DNA from 4 places in the Sphingopyxis sp. PAMC25046 genome. Region 2 is predicted to be linked to each of the others. Evidence: predicted binding sites of a transcription regulator. Region 2 holds the regulator's gene; each other region holds the start of a gene.
The links. Region 2 encodes LexA, which represses DNA repair genes until DNA is damaged. Its sites were predicted from a motif close to GTTCCNCNCTTGTTCT; they were not measured.
Positions count from the first base shown of each region.

Region 1: the regulator LexA is predicted to act here: its motif matches at 1,947-1,962, upstream of E5675_RS01870 (protein ImuA).
Region 3: the regulator LexA is predicted to act here: its motif matches at 1,417-1,432, upstream of E5675_RS09655 (transcriptional regulator).
Region 4: the regulator LexA is predicted to act here: its motif matches at 1,196-1,211, upstream of radA (DNA repair protein RadA).

Region 1 covers NZ_CP039250.1:406,966-410,240, reverse strand. Annotated here, with positions in the region: gene E5675_RS01875 (DUF6504 family protein) at 1-1,233, opposite strand, end outside; gene E5675_RS01870 (protein ImuA) at 1,139-1,876, opposite strand; gene E5675_RS01865 (cytochrome b) at 2,150-2,707, shown strand; gene E5675_RS01860 (DUF1810 domain-containing protein) at 2,720-3,157, opposite strand; gene E5675_RS01855 (SOS response-associated peptidase) at 3,154-3,275, opposite strand, start outside.
Region 2 covers NZ_CP039250.1:2,657,290-2,660,564, reverse strand. Annotated here, with positions in the region: gene E5675_RS12550 (ComEC/Rec2 family competence protein) at 1-1,558, shown strand, start outside; gene lexA (transcriptional repressor LexA) at 1,512-2,195, opposite strand; gene glp (gephyrin-like molybdotransferase Glp) at 2,260-3,275, opposite strand, start outside.
Region 3 covers NZ_CP039250.1:2,053,287-2,056,561, reverse strand. Annotated here, with positions in the region: gene E5675_RS09665 (HEPN domain-containing protein) at 1-534, opposite strand, end outside; gene E5675_RS09660 (AlpA family transcriptional regulator) at 572-835, opposite strand; gene E5675_RS09655 (transcriptional regulator) at 885-1,346, opposite strand; gene E5675_RS09650 (TrbC/VirB2 family protein) at 1,695-2,039, shown strand; gene traL (type IV conjugative transfer system protein TraL) at 2,066-2,353, shown strand; gene E5675_RS09640 (type IV conjugative transfer system protein TraE) at 2,366-2,938, shown strand; gene E5675_RS09635 (type-F conjugative transfer system secretin TraK) at 2,938-3,275, shown strand, end outside.
Region 4 covers NZ_CP039250.1:925,109-928,383, reverse strand. Annotated here, with positions in the region: gene radA (DNA repair protein RadA) at 1-1,180, opposite strand, end outside; gene fsa (fructose-6-phosphate aldolase) at 1,414-2,064, shown strand; gene E5675_RS04315 (crotonase/enoyl-CoA hydratase family protein) at 2,241-3,035, shown strand; gene E5675_RS04310 (acetyl-CoA acetyltransferase) at 3,037-3,275, shown strand, end outside.

The DNA.
Region 1 (3,275 bases), 2.2 Mb from region 2:
CAGGCGCAGCAGATGTTTCGCATCGCGCGTCGCGCGCGCCGTGCCGACGGTGACGAACTGCGCGCCCATGTCGAGCCGGTCGCAGCGCAAGACGAGGCTCCGCACGCCAAGACTGCGCTCGCGCAGCGCGAGCACGAGATCGCCGAGCAGGTCGGCGATGACCTGCTCGATCGCCTCGGCGGTCCCGATCGGCTCGAGCAAGGAACGGCGCGCCTCGGGCATGTCGAACGGGACGACGGGCACGATCGGCTCGGGTACGAACCCTCGCGCCTGGTCGAGCCGCTCGACCGCGCCGCGCCCGAGCCGCCGGGCCAATGGCCCGCGCGGCATCGGATAAAGATCGGCGATCCGCTCGATCCCGAAGCGCGCCGCCGCGGCGAGCGCCTCCGGCGCCAGCCGGAGCGCCGCCAGCGGCAAAGGCGCCAGCGCCTCGCTCTCGCCTCCTTCCGGCAAGATCCGCACGCCCGCGCCGCCATCGCGTGCGAGCGCGTGAGCGGCGCCGGGCGTGCCGGCGATCGCGACACGCGCGGTGAAGCCGAGGCGCCGTAGAAAACCGAGCAGACGCGCCGCGAAACGCTCTTCGCCGCCGAAGAGATGCGTCGTGCCCGACAGGTCGAGCCACAGCCCGTCGATGCCCGACACTGCCGCCGTCGGCGTCCAGCAGCGGGCGGCGTGGAGCGCAAGGCGATCGAGCCACGCGCGATCGGCGTCGGGTGCGGCATCGAGTATGTCGAGATCGGAGACCAGCGCGCGGGCATGGGCGGCCGCCATGCCGGGCACGAGGCCGAGATCGAGCGCCGCCGGACAGGCGGCGGTCACGACGTCGCGCTGGCCGGTTCGCGCGACGACGATCGTCGGACGGAGGCCCCAGAGCGGCGGCAGCGGCGCAGCGATCCCGCCCGACGTCCCGTCGTCCGAGCGCAACGCCCGGAACACCGGTGCGGCAGCTTCGCTCCGCCGTCCGAGCTCGCGCATCGTCGGTCGCTGGTGCGCCGGGAGGGCGTCGAGCGACGGCTCGCCGGAGTGCGTGCCTTGCGCCCAGCGCGCGCCCGGACGCCAGCCGCCGCCGCGCGGCACCGAACAGGTGCCGGGATTGTCGTCGACAGGCTCGGGGAAGCGCGGACCCGCCCGCGCCCGATCAGGCGGCGTGCCCGAATGCGACGGTGTCCGTTCTGCCCGGCGCAACCGCTCGATCGGCAGTTGCGGCAGGAAGAGCGAGGCGACCCTGGTCATCGCACGCCTCCAGTTCGAGGGAAAAAGGCGGCCCGCCGCGCTGCCGGACCAGCTCGACATTCCAGCGCCCGCGCCCGACGCCGGGCGAGGCGAGGCGGCCCGACGACAAGGTGCCGATGCGCCAGCGGGTCATTGCGAGCGACGGATCGGCGAGCGGGCATTGGCCATAACGCCGGTACCGGCGATAGAGGATCATCGGCGTGTTGCCCTCGGATGCTGCCAGTTGCAGCCGGCGCGTCGCGGTCTGATCGGCCGCTTTCACTTCGGCAACGACGCAGGCGAGCGAACCGTCGCGCAGCGCGTCCTCGCACAGCGCCAGCAGTTCCTTGTCGGTCCTGCCTTGAGCATAGAGCACGCGGTCCGGACCGAGCCCCGCCTGTTCGAGACCGGGGGCATAGAGATCGAACCGCGTCAGCGCCCAGAGCGCCGACACGTCGGGCGCCGCCGCGAAGCGCGACGCGATTCCAGCCGCGAAGAGCGTTGCCGCAGCGTCATCGCTCCAGCTTGCCGAGGCGCCCGTGACCTCGTGCAGGCCTGCGCCATCGAGCCCGCCGCCAGCGAGAAGATGATCGACCGGCCCGACGCCGAACGGCAAGACCGGCCCGCGCGAGGCGGCTACACGCGCCACCGCCGCGCGAAGCACGTCGATATCTCTGGCACTTGGCCGAGGTGCAGATTGGGGCGTCGTGCTCATGGGAAATATCGACTCAAATGTTCCCTTTATGTTCCACCGAGTCAAAGGGCGCGTCAAGCGGGCCGCGACGAACCGCCGGGAATCGGTGCGCGCCTTCCGCCCGGCCTCTGTAAAAGCGAAACAAATTGGGCTCATGATCGTGACGGCTGCGTCCTGCTGACGGAACGAGGATCGCCGCCAAAGCATTGGAAGACCGGTGACGGACCTATTGCGAGGCGAATCATGCGTGAGAATCACAGCCGCTATTCCACCGTCTCGATCGTCCTGCACTGGACGATCGCCATCCTGATCATCGCCAATGCCACCTTTGGCGGCTGGATGGAGGACGCCTCGGACAGCGAGAAACTTGGCTATTATCATCTGCACAAATCGGTCGGGATCACGATCCTCGCGCTCAGCATTATCCGGCTCGGTTGGCGCTTCGGCCATCCCTGGCCGGCCTTCCCCGGCGGCATGCCGTCATGGGAACGGATGCTCGCGCGCACGACCCATGTCCTCTTCTATGTGCTGATGATCGGCGCCCCGCTTCTCGGCTGGGCCGCAGCGTCGGCGGGCGGGGCGCCTGAAGTGCCGCTTTACGGCGCCGTGCCCGCGCCCAATCTTCCGCTACCGCTGAACGAGGATCTCGCCGAAGAGCTCGGCGACATACACAAGCTGATGGTGAAGGCCATTTACGTCGTGCTCGCGCTGCATGTTCTCGGCGCGCTCAAGCATCATTTTTTCGACAAGGACGAAGTGCTCCACCGGATGCTGCCGCTGTTTCGCAATCCGCGCGGCTGACACGCGTCGGCGTCACGGCATGCTGTCGTCGCGGCTGAGCAGGCCGAGGGTGCGCTCATCGCGCTCGCCGCCGAACCAGCGGATGAGCGCGGCGGAGAAGAGCGGCCGCCGGCTCACGGCCTCGAACAATGTCAGCGATGAACGCAGCTTGACGGCGTCGACCTCGCCGAAGACCGCCACCGGGTCGCTTGCCGGCAGGTCCTGGATCGCTTCGACGCATTCGGCATAGCGCGCGCCGAGAAGCGGATGGGCCAGATAGGCCCGCGCCTCATCGGCTCCCGCGAGACCGTAGAGCTTCGACGTCGCGCTTCGGCCAAGGCCTGCCAGCTGCGGGAATATGAACCACATCCAGTGCGAGCACTTCTTGCCGCGGCGAATCTCGCCGAGCGCGCGCGGGTAGATTTGCTCTTGCGCGGTCACGAACAGATCGAGTCCCTCTTCGTTCGTCATAAGGCAAGAGCGCCTTGTGCAGGCGGCTTACCATATACCTGCGTCACCTCGAGGCTGCCTTCGGGAAGCCATTTCAATATGTCCTCGGCCGGAACGCGCGGATCGAGCCAAGCGGCCC
Region 2 (3,275 bases):
CGCGGTCGGGACGATACTGGGCGAGGTGTCCCGCGTGCCGGGAAAGGAAGCCGCCGCGCCGCCGCTGCGCACACGGCTGAGCGCGCATATCCAGGGCGAGGTCGAAGGTTCGGCGGGCGGCATCGCGGCGGCGCTGGTGACCGGCGACCGCGGCGCAATTTCCGAGGCCGACGAGGAGGCGATGCGCCGCAGCGGCCTCGCGCACCTGCTGTCGATCAGCGGGCTGCATGTGACCGCGGTGGTCGGCTTTGCCATGCTGCTGGCGATGCGCTTGCTGGCGCTCAACCGGCGGCTGGCGCTCGCGGGCCTTGTCCTGCCGCTCGCGGCGGCGGCGGGGGCGCTCGCGGGCGGGGGCTATACATGGCTCGCCGGCGCCGAGGTGCCGACGCTGCGGTCGTTCATCGCGGCGCTGCTCGTGCTCGTCGCCTTTCTGATGGGGCGCGAGGCGCTGACGCTGCGGCTTGTTGCCGCGGGCGCGCTGATCGTGTTGATCTGGCGGCCCGAGGCGCTCGTGGGCCCGAGCTTCCAGTTGAGCTTCGCCGCGGTCACCGCGATCATCGCGCTCCACGAGGGCCCACCGATGCAGCGTTTCCTCGCGCGCCGCGACGAGCCATGGCTGTTCCGCCTGGGGCGCGGGATCGCCGGATTGCTCATCACCGGGCTCGTCGTCGAGGTCGCCCTGGCACCGATCGCACTGTTCCATTTCCACAAGGCGGGGCTCTACGGCGCGCTCGCCAATGTCGTCGCGATCCCGCTGACGACCTTTGTCATCATGCCGGCGGAGGCGCTCGCGCTGCTGTTCGATAGCGTCGGGCTGGGCGCGCCCTTCTGGTGGGTGGCCGAACAGGCCCTGCGCGCGTTGATCGCGCTGGCGCATGGGGTCGCCAACGCGCCGGGTGCGGTGGCGACGATGCCGAACTTTCCACCGTGGGGATTTGCGTTCGCGGTCTTCGGCGGGCTCTGGATATTGTTATGGCGGACGCGCTGGCGCTACGCGGGGGCGGTGCCGCTGGCGATCGGCATGGCGGCGCTGCTCGCCGCGCCGCGCCCCGACCTGCTCGTCACCGGCGACGGGCGCCATATCGCCGCCGCGCTTCCCGACGGCGGCTATGCGCTGCTGCGCGACCGCGCGGGCGATTATGTCCGCGATACGGTCGCCGAGGCGGCCGGGGTCGACGCACCGCTCCTTGCCCTCGCCGAGTTGGGTCATGTCGAATGCAATCGCGATTTCTGCCGCTGGGCGCAGGGTGAGGGCAGCGCGCGGCGCATCATATTGGCATCGCACGGGCGCGACCGGATCGAGGGAGCCGACATGGCAGCGGCATGCGCCGCCGCCGACGTCGTGATCAGCGACCGCTGGCTACCGCACGAATGCGTGGGGCGCTGGATCACGATCGACCGCGACAGCCTCGCCGAAACCGGCGGGCTGGCGATCTATCTGGGCGAAGCGCCAGAAGCCGTCGCCGCGCTTCGCGCGGGCGACGCGCATCCGTGGCGGCTGCCGCAGCAGCTTAGTGGTAACGACGAAGCAGTCCCGAAAGCCGCCCTTGCACGATGACGCGCTCGGCGGGGTAACGCTGCGGCTCATAGGCGCTGTTCGCCGGGTCGAGCCGGATCATCTGCCCTTCGCGGCGGAAATATTTGAGCGTTGCGTCCTGCCCGTCGACGAGTGCGACGACGATGTCGCCCTCGCGCGCGGTGCTCGCCTTCTGGATCAGCGCATAGTCGCCGTCGAAAATTCCTGCTTCGACCATCGAGTCGCCCGATACTTCGAGCGCATAATGTTCGCCCGAGCCGAGCAGCGCGGCGGGGACGGCGAGATTGTTGTGATCCTCGAACGCTTCGATCGGCACGCCGGCGGCGATCTTGCCGTGCAGCGGCACCTCGACGATGTCGTTCGCCGCGATCGGGCGCATCGCGGGCGCGGGCTTGCGCAGCGGCACGACATTTTCGCGCGCCGGTTCGCGTGCCGCTGTCGCCGATTCGGGCACCTTGAGCACTTCGAGCGCGCGCGCACGGTTGGGAAGACGGCGGAGGAAACCCCTTTCTTCCAGGGCGCTTATCAGCCGGTGTATGCCCGATTTCGACTTGAGGCCCAGCGCCTCCTTCATCTCCTCGAACGAGGGCGAAATGCCGCTCGCGTCGAGGCGTAGCTGGATGAAGTGGAGCAGTTCATGCTGCTTCGCGGTCAACATCGGTCGTTCTCCATGATGTCATATCGGACATATTGAGAACGATAGTGGAACAAAGCGGAACTTGTCAAGCGATGACGATATAGTCCGCCATGGCTCCGGCATCGCGCGCGGGCGCGCCGATATCGCGGATCAGCAGCGCATTGGCCGCGGCGAGTGGAAGCGTGCGGCCGCTTTCCTGCCCGATCATCGGCGTCAGGCGGCCATTTTCGAGTCGCGCGCGGAGGTAATCGCGGCGCGTTCCGCCTTCGCCGAGCGGCGCGGCGAGCGGTGCTCGATGCACGGGCGGCAAGGGATGGCTCGCGCCGGCAAGGTGACGGACGAGCGGGAGCAGGAACAAGGTCGCGGTGACGAAGGCCGACGAGGGATTGCCGGGCAAACCGAGGAGGACCGCGTCGCCGAGCGTTCCCGCAATCAGCGGCTTGCCGGGCTTCATCGCGATCTTCCAGAAATCGAGCCGTCCACCAGCATCGGCGAGCGCGCCGCGGACATGGTCGTGATCGCCGACCGACGCGCCGCCGACGGTGACGATGACGTCGTGACGTCGCGCCAACTCCTTGAGCGCACTGGCGAGTTTCGCGCGGTCGTCGGGAATATGGCGCGGCGGCGTGGGCGCAGCTATCTCGCCGACGAGCATCGCGGCGAGCATGACGCCGTTGCTTTCGGGGATATGGCCGGGCGCGAGCGGCCGTCCGGGCTGGACGAGTTCGTCGCCGGTCGTGACGATCGCGACGCGCGGGCGGCGGCCGACGGCGAGGTCCCCCGCACCGCTCATCGCCGCCGCGGCGATGGCGCCCGGGGTCAGACGCGTGCCCGCGGGGAGAAGGCAGTCGCCCGCAGCGAAATCGGCTGCGCGCGAGCGGATGTGGCGCCCGCGCGCGCCGGGGCCGTCGCGCGTCAGCGTCAACGCGTCGCCCTCGCGTGCGACATCCTCCTGCACGATCACCGCGTCGGCGCCGGGGGGAAGCATCGCGCCGGTGAAGATGCGCATCGCCTCACCGGGACCCACGCTGCGGTCGGGCGCGGTCCCTGCAGCGCTTTCGCCGGTGACGGTCCACGGGCCCGGCAAGTCGTCGAAGCGGA
Region 3 (3,275 bases), 600 kb from region 2:
CTGATTTCGCAAGACGTAGAGCCGATCGAACAGGATCGACAGTATCCTGACGGTGTCGTGCTCGCGCAATGCATGATTGATAGCGGTCCGGCTACGCTCGAGCTTGTGCTCCCAGTCGTCGTAACCTGACACACCATTCTGATGCTGCCAGAAGGGGTGGTAGACATATGGATTGTCCAGAAGGAGGCGGATTTCCTGACTGAACCGCTGCCAGACCGCGTCGTAGACGCGGTGACGCCCATCGAACTTTACGAGCGTCGAGAAAAACGATTGGAAGAGTCCACGTTCACCTTCCGGCGCTGAGCTGCTGGCCGAAGCTTCTACGTCACCGGCGTAGGCCGCGTTGAACCCGACCCACAGTAGGATGAAGCGAACGTCTTGGTCTTCCTGTTCTGCTTCAGCCCGACGAAGCCAGGAAAGCGCACGATGAACGCGAAGGGTCAACGGCGTTGAAAAACCGTCGCGAAGCGCACGTTGCTTCTCTTTCAGGGCTTCAGGATGGAGAGGATTGCCCGTCGGGTATCGATAAACCATGCGCGCAACTTAGCGCGATGATTTGTTTCGGGATAGTTTATGGAGCGTCTCTATGTGGCTTGTCCGCAATTGATCTGATCCACGCGTCGATTTCCGCCTCTATCCACACCGCGCATTTGGGGCCGAGCGAACGGGATTTCGGGAAACGGCCTTCGCTCATCCGCTGATAGATAGCCGAACGACGTAAGCCGACGCGGTCGATGACTTCAGGCAGTCGCAAAAGCCGTGCCGGCGGAGGGACTTGCGGTAAAGTGTGGTCTGCGTCGGCGCCGCTCTCGGTAAGCTGGGGATGTGCATTCATGATCGTTCCAGTCGGGTCAATTTCTCGGTCCCCTCCGAGGTGAATTGGATCAGCGCGGCAGCGCCATCGAAATGTCGCGGTTGGCAAAATCATCAATGTGCTTGGCAAGCATGCGGGCGACGAGCTGCGAAGTGCCGTTCGCCCACCGGGGTCGCAAATCTTCGACGCGTCGCCCAAGCGTCCGTTCAAGCTGGCCTGGCAGGGCCGTAAAGAAGTCCTCAAGAAACTCTCCCATTTCGCTGCGCATCCATTCGCAGGCGAGATCCTCCTGACCAGCCAAGGCGAGGATCATGCTCGCGCGGGGAAAAGCGCCGCACACGTCAAGAACGCGCGCGGCTTCATCAAGGCCGATCGGCCGATCGCCGCGCATCACACGGAGCAGGGTCTCGCGGTGGATCCCGACTTCCCGAGCGATCTGGTGCTTGGGCTTGTCAGACGACTCGATTGCATGGGCAAGAATGTGCGCGAGGCTGGTGTTGGCTTCGCCTCGGAATGGCGCGGGCTGGTGCATCGACAAAAACTCCAACGATGAGGAACTGAGTCGTAGCCATATCGCGCGTGATCCATGTAGGAAAATAAAAAGAACATTTATGGAACATCTCGTTTCTAGGCGAATCAGTCCCTAGGCCCGAGCCGCCGACAATCTCCGCCACTCTTGTGGGGATTCGTCGACGTTGATCACCACATAAACCGCTGTTTCTGCGCATTATCACCGACGCCGTCCAATCGATGCGTCCATATCCGTCCGCCACTTCAGCTACACCGACATTCCGACTTTCCTACACCAATTTCCTAGATGCATGTAGAACACACAGCGAACGAAAGAACGCTGGGTTCACCCCTCCAGATGGAGCTCCATATGCAGTCTCTCACCCTCTCCCGGCGTTCCGGCGCCATTGATCAGAACCCCTCGAAGTTCGGGCGGGCCATGACCTTTGCAGTACCGCTTGCCGTCGCAGCACTGGCCGCCAGCGCCGCCTATGCTGGCGCCGACACGACATTCACCCCTGCCCTGACGAAATTCACCGATTTCCTCGAAGGCTCGGGCGGCAAGATCATCACGGTCCTCAGCCTTGCAGGCGGCCTCATCGGTCTCGCCTCGGGCCGGTTCTCGCTCGGACAGGTCGCTGTTCCGGTCGGTGTCGGCATCGGCGTTGGCACGGGTGTTCCGATCGTCACCTCGGTCGTCACTGCGGTCATCTGACGCATCGGACGGGAAGGCGCGTCGCCATGGCAGACCCATATATCATCCCGCGTCGGCTCGACGATCCGGAGCTCATCGGCTTCTGGACCATCGACGAGTTCGCCGGGATGCTCATCCCCTTCACCTGGGGGATCCTCAGCCAGCATATCTTTGTCGGCATTATCGTTGCCTTCGGCGCCTGGTTCGCGCTGCGAAAGGCAAAAGCAGGACGCGCCAGCTCCTGGGTAGCCCATGCCGCCTATTGGTATCTGCCGGCCGGATTGCTGGGCCTGAAATCGACGCCGCCTTCCCACTGCCGCCTGCTTGCCGGTTGAGGGGAAATATCCATGTTTGCCGACATTTCACACGAGCGTCAGCAGTCGCTGCTGCGCCAGCGCAACCTCTTTGCGCTCACCAGCGCCGGACTTAGCATTGCGCTCGTCGTAGCGGTCAGCCTTGCTGCCACCCGCGACCGCGAAGTCGTCCTCCTTCCAACGCTCCCCAAGCAGCTCACTGTCAGCAGCGCGGGGGTCGAGGCCGACTATCTCGAACTCGTGACCCGCGATGCCGCACTCGTTCTCCTCAATCGCAGCCCCGAGGGTCTCGACTACTGGATGGACGAGATCCTGAAGCTCGCCGAACCGGCAAGCTACGGGCGCCTCAAGGCCGATCTCGTCCGGATTGTCGAAGAGCAGCGGGGTTCGGATGTCACCCAGGCCTTCGTCATCCGGTCGATGACCGTCGATCCCAAGGGGCTGACGTCCGATGTGACGGGCACGCTCAAGACCTTTGTCGGCGCCCAGGTCATCGCGAGCGACGAACGCCATTTCCGCTTCAACTGGACCTACCGGGGCCTGCGTCTCGCGCTGTCAGGCTTCAGCCAGTTGCCACCCAAAGACCCAACGAAGGAGGCCCAGTAATGGCTTACCGACGCAAGACGCGCGCGTGGAGCCTGGCTCTTTGCGCCAGTACCATCCTCGCATTTTCAGGGAGCGGCGCGCAAGCCGCCGATCAGTTCAAACAGGCTGCAGACGGAGCGAGCATCGAATGCGCCGTGTCGGCCCGCGAGCTGACGCGCTTCGCGCTGGTCGATGACCAGTTTGCCAGCGTCTCGAAGATCTCGACCGGCACGCCCTACAACGATTTTGCGGTCACCAACGAACCGCTTCGCGGCGACATTTATGTGTCGGTGCCCGAGACCTATGCGGCGCGGTCGATCAGCTTCTTCGCCACGACCAAGAAGGGCTTCGTCTACAA
Region 4 (3,275 bases), 1.7 Mb from region 2:
CGCCGAAGACGATCGCGTCGGCGGGCACCGGCCGCTCGCTGAACGCCGAGATCAACGCGGCGGCGACCGCGAGGTCCGCGGCGGGATCGGTGAGCCGGTAGCCTCCCGCGATGTTGAGATAGACTTCGGCGGCGCCCAACTGGAGCCCGCAGCGCGCTTCGAGCACCGCGAGCACCATCGCCAGCCGCCCGCTGTCCCAGCCGACGACCGCCCGGCGTGGCGTCGCGCCGCTCGCGAGGCGGACGGTGAGCGCCTGCACTTCGACGAGCACCGGGCGCGTGCCCTCCAATGCGGGAAAGACCACCGAACCCGGCACGTCGCGGCTACGGTCGGTCAGGAACAGGCTCGACGGATTGGCGACCTCGCCCAACCCTTCCTCGCCCATCGCGAACACCCCGATTTCGTCGGTACCGCCGAAACGGTTCTTCACCGCACGCAGGATGCGATACTGGTGACTGCGCTCGCCCTCGAACGCCAGCACGGTGTCGACCATATGTTCGAGCACGCGCGGCCCCGCGATCGTGCCGTCCTTGGTCACATGGCCGACAAGCACGATCGCGGCCTCGCTGTCCTTGGCGTAACGGATCAGTTCCTGCGCGCTTGCACGCACCTGGCTCACCGTTCCCGGCGCGCTGTCGATCAGGTCGCTGTGCATCGTCTGGATCGAATCGATCACGACGAAATCGGCGTCGCGGCCGTCGAGCGTTGCAAGGATGTCGCGCACCGAGGTCGCGCTCGCCAGCGCGACCGGCGCCTTGCCGAGCCCCAGCCGCTGCGCGCGCAGCCGCACCTGCGCCGCCGCTTCCTCGCCGCTGATATAGACGACCGACTTGCCTGCCTTTGCGAGCCTTCCTGCCGCCTGGAGCAGCAGCGTCGATTTGCCGATCCCCGGATCGCCGCCGATTAGCGTCGCCGATCCCGCGACGAACCCGCCGCCCAGCGCGCGGTCGAACTCCGCGATTCCGCACAGCATCCGCTCGGGCATCCGGCTGTCGGCGTCGAGCGTTTCGAGCGTTAACGTCCGCCCACCGCGGCTAAGGTCGTGCTTCGCCGAAAAGACGGTTTCGGCGGCTTCCTCGACCAGCGTGTTCCACTCGCCGCAATCGACGCACTGCCCCTGCCAGCGGTACGAGACCGACCCGCAATTCTGGCAGACATATTGACGCTTCGCTTTGGCCATGATCGCCGCATAATCGGAACAAAGACGGAACGCCAGCGGTTTCCTCGTTCGTCATGCCAGACTTGATCCGGCATCCATCGCTGCCCGGTCGTTGTGGACCCCGGATCAAGTCGAACGAGCCATGTGTCTCGTTCGAGGGTGACGAAATAGGCGGAGGACGGTTCAGTTTTCCCGGCCGTTGCTCTAGGGCGAACGCAACAGCCGAATCACCTTCCCAGACGAAAGCCCTTCCCATGAAATTCTTCGCCGACACCGCCGAAATCGCCGACATTCAGGAGCTCGCCGCGACCGGCCTACTCGACGGCGTGACCACCAACCCGTCGCTGATCGCCAAGTCGGGCCGCGACTTCAAGGAAGTGACGAAGGAAATCTGCGCCATCGTCGACGGCCCGGTTTCGGCCGAGGTCGTTGCGCTCGACCATGAAACGATGATGAAGGAGGCCGAGATCCTCCGCAAGATCGCCGACAATGTCTGCATCAAGGTGCCGCTCACGATCGACGGGCTCAAGACGTGCAAGGCGCTGACCGGCGACGGCACGATGGTCAATGTCACCCTCTGCTTCTCGGCAACGCAGGCGCTGCTGGCAGCCAAGGCCGGAGCGACCTTCGTCTCGCCCTTCGTGGGCCGCCACGACGACAATGGTTTCGACGGCATGCAGCTGATTTCGGATATCCGCCTGATCTACGACAATTATGGCTATGAGACCGAGATCCTCGTCGCGAGCGTCCGCCACGGCATCCATGTGCTCGAGGCCGCCAAGATCGGCGCCGACGTGATGACCGCCCCGCCCTCGGTCATCAAGGGGCTGTTCAAGCATATCCTGACCGAAAAGGGCATCGAAGGCTTCCTTGCGGACTGGGCGAAGACCGGCCAGTCGATCTGATCGAATAACGTCGTCCCCGCGAAGGCGGGGACCGCTGGCAACCTTGCGCTACACCGATAGCGGCCCCCGCCTTCGCGGGGGCGACGTTTCTATCGTTGCCTGCCTTCCTCTCACCCTTTCCAGTTGACGTAAACGTCAAGCCATCGCGATACTCGCCCGAAAGGGAGAGATTCGCGATGACCGACACCACCATCCTCACCGAACGCCGCGGCCATGTCCTGATCGTCACGATCAACCGGCCCGAAGCGCGCAACGCGGTCAACGCCGCGGTCCATATCGGCGTCGGCACCGCGCTCGAAGAGGCCGAAAACGATCCCGAAATCCGCGTCGTCGTTATCACCGGCGCCGGCGACAAGAGCTTTTGCGCCGGCGCCGACCTCGTTGCGCTGTCGCGCGGCGAAAGCCTCTACCCCGACGAGCCCGCGCAACAGGCGTGGGGTTTCGCCGGCATGGTGTCGCACCCGATTTCGAAACCGATCATCGCCGCGGTCAACGGCTTTGCCTTTGGCGGCGGCTGCGAGATCGCGTTGATGAGCGACATCATCGTCGCCGCCGATCATGCCCAATTCGGGCTGCCCGAAGTCAAGGTCGGGCTGTTCGCAGCGGCGGGCGGCGCCTTCCGCCTCGCGCAGCAGCTGCCGCGCAAGCTCGCGATGGAATATATGCTCACCGGCGATCCGATCCCCACCGCGCGCGCCGCCGAATTCGGCCTCGTCAATCATGTCGTCCCGCTCGCCGACCTGATGCCCACCGCACTCGCGCTCGCCGAAAAGATCGCCGCCAACGCGCCGCTGTCGGTGCAGGCGTCGAAGCGTGTCGCGCTTGGCATCGAGCAAGGCCGCATTGCCGCCGACGCCCCCTATTGGGATCACAACACCCGCGAACGCAGCGTGCTGATGCGCAGCGAAGACGCGCGCGAAGGCCCGCTTGCCTTCGCGCAGAAGCGCAAACCGGAATGGAAAGCGCGCTGAGATGAGCATGACCGATCCCGAGCTTATTCCGGTCATCATCGGCGTCGGACAGGTCAACGACCGACCCGCCGACCCCGATCAGGGGCTCGACTCCCTCGGGCTGATGGTTGCGGCGCTGGAACTCGCGGCAAAGGATGCCGGCATCCCGCTCGCCGAAATCGACAGTCTCGCGATCGTCGACCAGATCAGCTTCCATCATCTCGGCAAGCTCTGTGAACCGCTCGCCGCGGCGATCGGCGC